DNA from 3 places in the Burkholderia sp. BCC1996 genome. Region 3 is predicted to be linked to each of the others. Evidence: riboswitches for the same ligand, from Rfam matches in the RefSeq annotation. Region 3 holds a riboswitch; each other region holds the start of a gene.

Region 1 (3,274 bases), on a different contig from region 3:
TGTGTCTTGCGAATGAATCGTTTGCAAGATGTCGCAGAGTTTCCTCAGGAGATATCGCGTGTCAACCATTCCAACGACTCACGTGACCGAGACCAGGTCAGCCCTTTTCAGCAAGATTAGTTGGCGTATTTTGCCATTTTTGCTGACCTGCTACACCCTCGCGTTTTTGGACCGAATCAATATCGGTTTCGCGAAACTGCAAATGCAGAACGATTTGGGTTTTTCGGATGCCGTGTATGGCCTCGCAGCGGGCATCTTTTTTGTTGGGTACGTTTTGTTTGAAGTGCCTAGCAATTTATGGATGCTTCGTGTGGGCGCTCGAAAGACGATCAGTAGAATTATGGTGCTGTGGGGCATAACTTCTGCCGCGACTTTGTTTGTGCGGAACGATACGATGTTCTATTGTTTGCGTTTCCTGCTCGGTGTATTCGAGGCGGGGTTTCTTCCGGGCATGCTGTTTTATCTTACGTATTGGTATAACGAGAAGCGCATGGCTAGGGTGATTGCGATTGTTACGCTTGCCGGGCCGATCGGCGGTGCGCTTGGCGGTCCCATGTCAACTTGGATTCTGACCAAGTTTTCAGGTGCTCATGGCCTCGCAGGGTGGCAATGGATGTTTCTGTTGGAGGGGCTGCCATGTGTTGTGCTTGGTGTCGTAGCGCGATTTTTCCTGACTGACCGACCGAGTGATGCGAAGTGGTTGACCGAAACTGAGAAGTGTCTACTGGTTGCGGAGCTTGGCTCGCCGGCCCCGAAGCATCGTTCGTTTGCGCATGTACTGAAGGACCCGCGTATCTATTTGATGTGCGCAGCATACTTCTGCGTGATTGCGAGTATGTATGTGGTGAGTTTCTGGTTGCCAACCATTCTAAAAGAGCGGGGGGTGACCAACATGTTGCATATCGGTCTCTATTCCGCTATTCCACATGCGGTGGCGGCCTTTGGGATGTATTTTGGTAGCCGGAGTTCTGACATGCATCGTGAGCGCCGCTATCACAGCGCAGTTCCAGCACTAGTTGGGGCGCTGGCGATCGCGGGCGCTGCATTGCTCACGGGGCAATTGGTCACATCACTGCTGTTGCTTGCGATCGCTAATACGATGATGTATATGGCATATGCAGTGTTTTGGGCGACGCCGTCCGAATATCTGAAGGGCGACTCAGCTGCGGGGGGGATCGCGTTAATTAATACTACTGGCCTTATCGGTGGTTTCATGAGCCCGACATTTATTGGGTGGATTAAGACGCTGACCGGCAGCACTCAATTTGGTTTGTTGGGAATGTCATGTGTTTTAGCGATTGGCTCCCTCCTACTTTTGGTGAACCGGGTGCCAAATGACGGAGAGGCGCATGGTCATCGACATTCGTGAATTCATGTTAGATGTCGTAACTCTCATGTTATAGAGAAAATTTGGGGGCACGAGATAATCCTGAGCCGCAATCGCTGCGGCATGAAGTAAAGGATGAGCGGGGGATTTCGAAGTAGTGTAGAAGCGTTCGAACACGTGGTACGGGAGAGATCGTCTGACGCGACGGCGCCGAAGGAGCAACCGCCCCGGAAACTCTCAGGCAAAAGGACCGTACAACTAGAACATCTGGAGAGCGGCGCCAAGCGCCCACCGAAGGGGAACTGCCGCCGGACTGGGCGGCTTGCGAAACTCTCAGGTACATGGACAGATGGGGCTACGGTGCTGGCTGGGTAGTGCGTAAGTCAGTCGGCAGTGCTCAACGTTTGCATGGACCATGTCATGTTACGAATTGCCATTATTGGCGCCGGGATCACTGGCGTCACAACTGCGTACGCCCTCGCGCAACGCGGCTATCAGGTCACTGTTTTCGAACGTCATCGATATGCGGCGATGGAAACGTCATTCGCGAATGGCGGGCAGTTGTCCGCCAGTAATGCCGAAGTCTGGAACAACCGTGCAACCGTAATGAAGGGATTGCGCTGGATGTTCACGCGCGACGCGCCGTTACTGATGAATCCGCGCCCCGATTGGCATAAATACAGTTGGATCGGAGAATTTTTGCGGCAGATTCCGCGTTACCAAGCCAATACTATCGAAACGGTGCGTCTTGCAATTGCCGCGCGCGAACACCTTTTTGCGATTGCCGCGAGAGAAGGCATTGCATTCGATCTGGAACGACGCGGTATCCTGCACTTCTACGCGACGCGTAGAGAGTTCGACGCCGCAATGAAAGTCAATGCGCTGTTGCGAGAGGGGGGGCTCGACCGTCGCCCTGTCACGCCTGAAGAAATTCGCAAGATTGAGCCAACGCTACATGGCGAATTCTATGGTGGTTTTTTCACAGAATCCGATTCGACGGGCGACATTCACAAGTTTACGCGTGGTCTTGCGGACACATGCGCACGACGCGGGGTCGAATTTCGCTACGAAACAACCGTGCAGTCGATCCGCGAGGAGAGTGGAGCGCAGTTGGTTCTAACGACCAAAACGTTGGGGCAGCAAGACACTTCTGCATTTGACAGCCTCGTGATATGTGCTGGCGTGCGCAGTCGGGATTTTGCTGCGATGGTTGGTGATCACGTGAACGTATATCCCGTGAAAGGTTATTCGATTACTGTAAATCTCGACGATCCCATAAGCCACGAGAATGCGCCTTGGGTCAGCTTACTCGACGACAGCGCGAAGATCGTCACCAGCAGGCTCGGGGTGGACCGCTTTAGGGTCGCGGGAACTGCTGAGCTTAACGGCTTCAATCGGGACATACGTGCGGACCGCATCGAACCATTGGTACGGTGGACGCGGGAACATTTCCCGCAAGTATCGACGGCCCGCGTCGCTCCTTGGACGGGACTTCGTCCAATGCTGCCATGCATGCTTCCGAAAGTGGGGCGCGGAAAGCGCTGTGGGGTGTTCTATAACACTGGCCATGGCCACCTCGGTTGGACGCTGTCGGCAGTGACTGCAGAGGGAGTAGCTGAAGCAATCTCGAGTGAGATAAGCGCGAAATCACCACACTGAGTTGTGGGGTCTCGCGCAGCAGTTACGTGCTCTCTAGATCGTGTCGGCCAGGATGCGCATTGTGCAGTCCGCTAGCTGCCCACGTGGGCGACCTGAGGCAGTTCGCGTGGCGATCCTGCGCCGGCAATTGACGCGGCGCAGCATCTCATGTATCTTTCGTTGATACATGAGATGCTGCGCGCTTGATTGATATGTCTATCGAACTTGCACCCAGTGGTCTCCGTCGAAGAAAGGGTCGCCTCATGAACATCGATTTTCCAGAACTCCAAGCTCTTTGGACTTGTATAG
Region 2 (3,274 bases), on a different contig from region 3:
GTCGATGTTCTCCCAGTCGAGACACACCGGCGCCTTCGCAAAGGTGCAGTGACCGACGAACGGCAGGTTGAGCCTGCCCTTTTCATAGCTGTTGTTCTGCATTGTCTCCGTCTCCATCCGTATGCGGATTCGTCTTCGGGCGCACGGCCGTCCATGCGCTTGCCTTTGCGGTCACTATGGGCAAAAATTTTTTCCGGAAAAATAGCAGGCATCAGATGTCCATATCGGATATTCCGATGTGACGGACGGAGGAGAACGGAACGTGAAACAGCTGCAGGACATCGACCTGAAACTGCTCAGGATTTTCATGACCATCGTGAAATGCGGCGGTTTCTCCGCCGCGCAGGCCGCGCTGAACGTGAGCCAGTCGACCATCAGCGAGCAGATGACCAGCCTCGAAACGCGCCTCGGCGTCAAATTGTGCGAACGCGGCCGCAGCGGCTTTCGTCTGACGGAACACGGCGTCGCAACCTACGAATCCGCGCAGCGCCTCGCGCTCGCGGTGGAAGCGTTCTGCATGGACACACATGCGCTCAAGCAGCGCATCTCGGGCCGGCTTCATCTCGGCATCATCGACAACACGGTCACCGACACCGACAGCATCCTGCCGCTCGCGCTGCGCCGGTTCGTCTCGCGCGGTCACGACGTCCAGCTCGACATCTACATCGGCACGCCGGCCGAGCTCGAGGAGCGCGTGCTCGACGGGCGGCTGCACCTCGCGATCGGCCACTTCCCGCTCACCGTCGCCGGCCTGTCCTACACGCAGCTGTACGAGGAGCCCGACGGCCTCTACTGCAGCCGCTACCATCCGCTGTTCTCGACCGACGCCACCGGCGACGCGCTGATCGAGCGCGTCCGGCAAAGCCAGGTGGTCGCGCGCGCGTTCCTGCAGCAGCGCGACCTGCAATTGCTCGAGAGCGGCAGCGCGGCCGCGACCGTCGACAATGTCGAGGCACAGGCGATCCTGATCCTGACGGGCGCGTATATCGGCTTTCTGCCGCGGCACTACGCGAGACAGTGGGTCGACGCCGGCCAGATGCGCCAGCTCGCCGCGGAACAGCTCACGTCCGCGTGGCCGTTCTCGTCGATCACGCGTCGCGGCGCCGCACAGCCGACCGTGCTTCGCGCGTTCCTCGACGACCTGATGGCCCAGTCGGGCAACCGCCCCCCGCCGGCGGACAGATAGTCGATATCGGATATTCATTTCGGTCTCCACCGAAGTATCGACCGGCCGCGATCGCGGCGCGGCCTTGCTCCGCCATGCCGCGCGCCGTTTTCGGCGCGCCTGCGCCGTGCCGCGGCATCTGCCTCGCCGCATGGGCAGTCGAACGAGGTGTTGACACCGCCGCGGGCGTGCGACTAGATTGTCGCCAGCTATCGGGATGTGTCAGGAGAGACCGCCGTCCGGCGGCGCCGAAGGGGAATCGCCCCAGAAACTCTCAGGCAAAAGGACTGACGCATCGATTAGCGCTCTGGAGAGTAGGCCTCTGGTCGTCGACCAAGCCTCGCCGAAGGAGAAGCGCCCCGCCGGGGCGCGCAATCTCTCAGGCAAACGGACAGAGGGGGCATCAGGCACGCAGCCTGGAATGCCCCGGTCTCGTCCGGATGCCGACTCGTCGATCATCCTCCCGCCCGTGCACTTCCGGCTTGCGTGTGCCGCATCACTCAACGCAACCCTGTCAGGAAGAGAGCATATGAGCGAGGTCCGATACACCGAATCCCATGAATGGCTGCGCGTCGAAGACGACGGCAGCGCCACCGTCGGCATTACCGACCACGCGCAATCGCAGCTGGGCGATCTGGTTTATGTCGCACTGCCAAACGAAGGCGACGCCTTTGCCCAGTACGACGAGGCCGCCACCGTCGAATCGGTCAAGGCCGCCGGCGAGGTCAAGATGCCGGTGTCCGGCACCGTGCTGGAAGCGAACGCCGCCCTGGGCGACACGCCGAGCCTCGTCAACGATTCGGCGGAATGCGACGGCTGGTTCTTCAGGATGCGCATCGACAGCCCGGAGCAGCTGACCGGGTTGATGGACGCCGCCGCGTATCGCGCCTATATCGGCGAATGACGGAGACGGCCATGAACGCATTCGATTCCGTCGCGCAGCGCGAGTCGTTCGTCCGCCGCCACATCGGCCCCGATGCAGACGAACAGGCCGCGATGCTGGCCGTGCTCGGCGTGGACTCCGTCGACGAGCTGGTGAAGCAGGTCGTCCCCGCGGCGATCCGCAGCGATGCGCCGCTCGCCCTGCCTCCCGGCTGCACCGAAGCCGACGCGCTGGACCGGCTGGCTGCACTGGCAGGCCGCAACCAGGTGTTCCGCTCGTTCATCGGCATGGGATACCACGACACCCACACGCCGCCGGTCATTCAGCGCAACGTGCTGGAAAATCCGGCCTGGTACACGGCCTACACGCCGTACCAGCCGGAAATCTCGCAAGGCCGCCTGGAGGCGCTGCTCAACTTCCAGACCATGATCGCCGACCTGACCGGCCTCGAGATCGCCAACGCGTCGATGCTCGACGAAGGCACCGCGGCCGCCGAGGCGATGACGTTCTGCCGGCGCCTCGCCCGGTCGGACAGCCGGATCTTCTTCGTCGCACATGATTGCCATCCGCAGACGATCGAGATCGTTCGCACGCGCGCGGAGCCGCTCGGCATCGAGATCGTCGTCGGAGATCCGCGCCGCGATCTGTCCGCCACCGGCTGTTTCGCCGCGCTGCTGCAATATCCGGGCACCTTCGGCGACATCCACGATTACCGCGACGTGGTCGGCACCCTGCATGCGAACGGCGCGCTGGCCGTGGTCGCCGCCGACCTGCTCGCGCTGACCCTGCTCGCGCCGCCGGGCGAATTCGGCGCCGACGTGGCGGTCGGCACCACGCAGCGCTTCGGCGTGCCGCTGGGTTACGGCGGCCCGCACGCCGGTTATTTCGCGACGCGCGACACGTTCAAGCGCACGATGCCGGGACGACTGGTCGGCATGTCGATCGACGCGCACGGCCGCCCGGCGCTGCGCCTCGCGATGCAGACGCGCGAACAGCACATCCGGCGCGAGAAGGCCACCAGCAACATCTGCACCGCGCAAGTACTGCTCGCCAATATCGCCGGCTTCTACGCGGCCTATCACGGCCCGCACGGACTGACCGCGATCGCGCGCCGCATCCACCGCCTCACCGCGATCCTGGCCGCGGGCCTGCGCCGGCTCGGCCATGCCGTGCCAACCGAATACTGCTTCGACACCATCGCCGTCGACAGCGGCAGTCGCACCGAT
Region 3 (3,274 bases):
CGATCGCGCGCGCGCTGCCTTTCCGGGCGCCCGCATCGTCCCCGATCTCGACACGCTGCTCGGCCTCGACGATATCGACTGCGTGGTGATCGCCACGCCGAACGACACGCACTTCGCGCTCGCGCGCCAGGTGCTCCAGGCCGGCCGCCACGTCGTCGTCGACAAGCCCGTCACGCTCACGGCCGACGAAGCGCTCGCGCTCGCGCGGCTCGCGAATGCGCGCAGCCGCCTGTTCGCACCGTTCCACAACCGCCGCTGGGACGGCGACTTCCTCACCGTGCGCCGCATCGTCGAATCCGGCGAACTCGGCCGGCTCACCTATTTCGCGTCGCACTTCGACCGCTTCCGGCCGACGCCGCGCACGCGCTGGCGCGAGGAGCCCGCACGCGGCGGCGGCCTGCTGCTCGATCTCGGCCCGCACCTGATCGATCAGGCGCTCGCGCTGTTCGGGCTGCCGGAAACGGTCAGCGCCACGGTCAAGACACGCCGCGACAACGGCACGGCGCCCGATTTCGTGCACCTGCTGCTCGGCTATCCGGACAAGGACGTCGCGCTGCATGCGAGCGCGCTGTCGGCGATCGAGCCCGCGCGCTTCACGCTGCACGGCACGCGCGGCAGCTACCAGAAGTTCGGGCTCGACACGCAGGAAGAGCAGTTGAAGGCCGGCCTCACGCCGGATCACGTCGAGTTCGGCGGCGGCAACCCGCCCGGCGTGCTGCGCGTGCTCGACGGCGAGGTCGAGGTCGAGCGGCCGGTGCCGACGCTCGACGGGCAGTACGCGGAGTTCTATCGCGCGCTCGCCGCGTCGGTCCACGACGGCGCGCCGTTCCCGGTCACGCCGCAGGACGCCGTCGACGTGATGACGATCATCGAGCTCGCCGCGCAGAGCGAGCACGAAGGCCGCCGGGTACCGTTCGTGCGTCGCACCGTCTGACGGCCGCCGGCCGGGTCGTCGTCGCCCCGGCCGCAGCCGCCACCGCGCGCCGCCCCCGGCAGCGGTCACGCGTCAGCCGCCACGGCGCCACGTTCCCGAACATTCCGTTACAAATGGTGCGGGAACGAAAGTCAGCGGTCGTCCGGTCTGACGCGTTTCTCAAAAAGTCGATCCGACACCAAACCGTCAGGAGAATGTGATGCAACGGTTGATTCGCGCAGCGGCATGCTGCGTCCTGGTTTCCTCGCTCGCGGCCTGCGTCGTGCAGCCGCAGCGGCCGGCCCGACAGGCGCCCCCGCCCCCGCCGCGGCCGAATCCGCAGGTCGTCGCGAACGATCGCCTGCAGGAGGTCCAGGGCCGGATCGACAACCTGCACCGGCGCATCGACGCGCGCGTGAACGGCGGCTACTACCCGCCGCCGTACGGCGCGCAGCTGCACCACCGCCTCGACGTGATCCGCCAGGAAGCGAACGACATGTCGGGCCAGCACAACGGCGGCCTGTCCGGCGACGAGCAGCGCGTGCTGAACCAGGAACTCGACACGGCCGCGCGCGCGATCGGCGAGTAATCCCGGCCATGCCGGCGCCCGCCGGTGCCGGCAGAAGCGGCGGCGCCGCACGCCGCCGCTTGTCGCGAAGCGACATTCTTTTGCTCAAATTGACAATGCCCACCCGCTCGCGTACAGTCGCCCGCACGCGTCGGGAGAGCGTGTGACCGCGTAGCAGCAACGCCGGTCGCGCCGCCGAAGGGGCACACCCGCAAACTCTCAGGCAAAAGGACCGACCGCGTCGGGGAATCCCGTCCGCGCATTGCGCGGGCCGCACTCCCCGCACTCTGGAGAGCGGCAGTAGCCCGCAGCACATTGGCTGCGCGGGCAGGCTGCCCACCGAAGGGGCGCGCGTTCGCCGGCTCGTGGCCGCGGCGCAATCTCTCAGGTATCGAGGACAGAGGGGCATGTACCGGATCGTTTCGCAGGCCCCAAGGCCGCGACGGTCGGCACATGGCCGTTCTGACCCGCGCGCAAGCGCCTTGCCTGAGGCCTCGATGACTGCACTGAATCAAACCCCGCTCAACGCCGCGCACCGCGCGCTCAATGCCCGCATGGTCGACTTCGGCGGCTGGGACATGCCCGTCAACTACGGCTCGCAGATCGAAGAACACGAAGCCGTGCGCACCGACGCCGGCATGTTCGACGTGTCGCACATGTGCGTCGTCGATTTCACCGGCAGCCGCGTGCGCGCGTTCTTCGAGCACGCGATCGCGAACAACGTCGGCAAGCTCAAGATCCCCGGCAAGGCGCTCTACTCGTGCCTGCTCAATCCGCAGGGCGGCGTCATCGACGACCTGATCGTCTATTACTTCACCGAAGACTTCTTCCGCGTCGTCGTCAACGCCGGCACGGCCGAGAAGGACATCGCGTGGTTCAACCAGCTCAACGAACAAGGCGGCTACGGCCTGACCATCGCGCCGCGCCGCGATTTCGCGATCGTCGCCGTTCAGGGCCCGAACGCCCGTGAAAAGGTCTGGACGACGGTGCCCGCCGCGCGCGCCGCGACCAGCGAGCTGAAGCCGTTCAACGCCGCGCAGGTCGCCGGCACGCCGTTCGGCGACCTCACCGTCGCGCGCACCGGCTACACGGGCGAAGACGGCTTCGAGGTGATCGTCCCGGCCGTGCACGTCGAAGCGCTGTGGAACGCGCTCCAGCAAAACGGCGTGCGCCCGTGCGGGCTTGGCGCGCGCGACACGCTGCGCCTCGAGGCCGGCATGAACCTGTACGGCCAGGACATGGACGACACCGTGTCGCCGCTCGACGCGGGCCTCGCGTGGACGGTCGACCTGTCGGCGCCGCGCGAGTTCGTCGGCCGCGCCGCACTCGAGGCAAACGGCACGCGCGCCGCGTTCGTCGGCCTGATCCTGCAGAAGGAAAACGGCAAGGCGGGCGGCGTGCTGCGCGCGCACCAGAAGGTCGTCACGCCGCACGGCGAAGGCGAGATCACGAGCGGCACGTTCTCGCCATCGATGCAGGAGTCGATCGCGTTCGCGCGCGTGCCGGCGGCCGTCCAGGTCGGCGACACGGTCCATGTGCAGATTCGAGACAAGCAACTTCCCGCGCGCGTGGTAAAACTGCCGTTCGTGCGCAACGGCAAGGTCCTCGCTGCGTAACGACCGGGAGGCGACCGGGAGGCCGCCTGCCGCGAAGCCGGGAAATGGCGCCCGGCGCAACCACACCCGGCGCGCCCCGGCGGCGCGCCAGCATAACGAACACACCCTTTTATCCAGGAGCATCCGATGAGCAACGTCCCGGCCGATCTGAAGTACACCGACGAACACGAGTGGGTC

The links. Region 3 has a riboswitch for glycine ahead of gcvT (glycine cleavage system aminomethyltransferase GcvT). Riboswitches for the same ligand answer to the same signal wherever they lie in the genome.
Region 1: another riboswitch for glycine. It lies ahead of U4Z64_RS36855 (D-amino acid dehydrogenase); the one in region 3 lies ahead of gcvT (glycine cleavage system aminomethyltransferase GcvT).
Region 2: another riboswitch for glycine. It lies ahead of gcvH (glycine cleavage system protein GcvH); the one in region 3 lies ahead of gcvT (glycine cleavage system aminomethyltransferase GcvT).

Annotation. Positions count from the first base shown of each region.
Region 1 is NZ_CAJPHM010000056.1:3,725-6,998, reverse strand. Features, by position in the region: gene U4Z64_RS36860 (MFS transporter) at 59-1,369, shown strand; glycine riboswitch at 1,501-1,590, shown strand; gene U4Z64_RS36855 (D-amino acid dehydrogenase) at 1,748-2,986, shown strand; gene U4Z64_RS36850 (hypothetical protein) at 3,229-3,274, shown strand, end outside.
Region 2 is NZ_CAJPHM010000041.1:10,927-14,200, reverse strand. Features, by position in the region: gene speB (agmatinase) at 1-102, opposite strand, end outside; gene U4Z64_RS34820 (LysR family transcriptional regulator) at 263-1,186, shown strand; glycine riboswitch at 1,379-1,465, shown strand; gene gcvH (glycine cleavage system protein GcvH) at 1,587-2,069, shown strand; gene gcvP (aminomethyl-transferring glycine dehydrogenase) at 2,066-3,274, shown strand, end outside.
Region 3 is NZ_CAJPHM010000022.1:105,469-108,742, forward strand. Features, by position in the region: gene U4Z64_RS28105 (oxidoreductase) at 1-934, shown strand, start outside; gene U4Z64_RS28110 (hypothetical protein) at 1,134-1,502, shown strand; glycine riboswitch at 1,624-1,727, shown strand; glycine riboswitch at 1,759-1,892, shown strand; gene gcvT (glycine cleavage system aminomethyltransferase GcvT) at 1,979-3,097, shown strand; gene gcvH (glycine cleavage system protein GcvH) at 3,224-3,274, shown strand, end outside.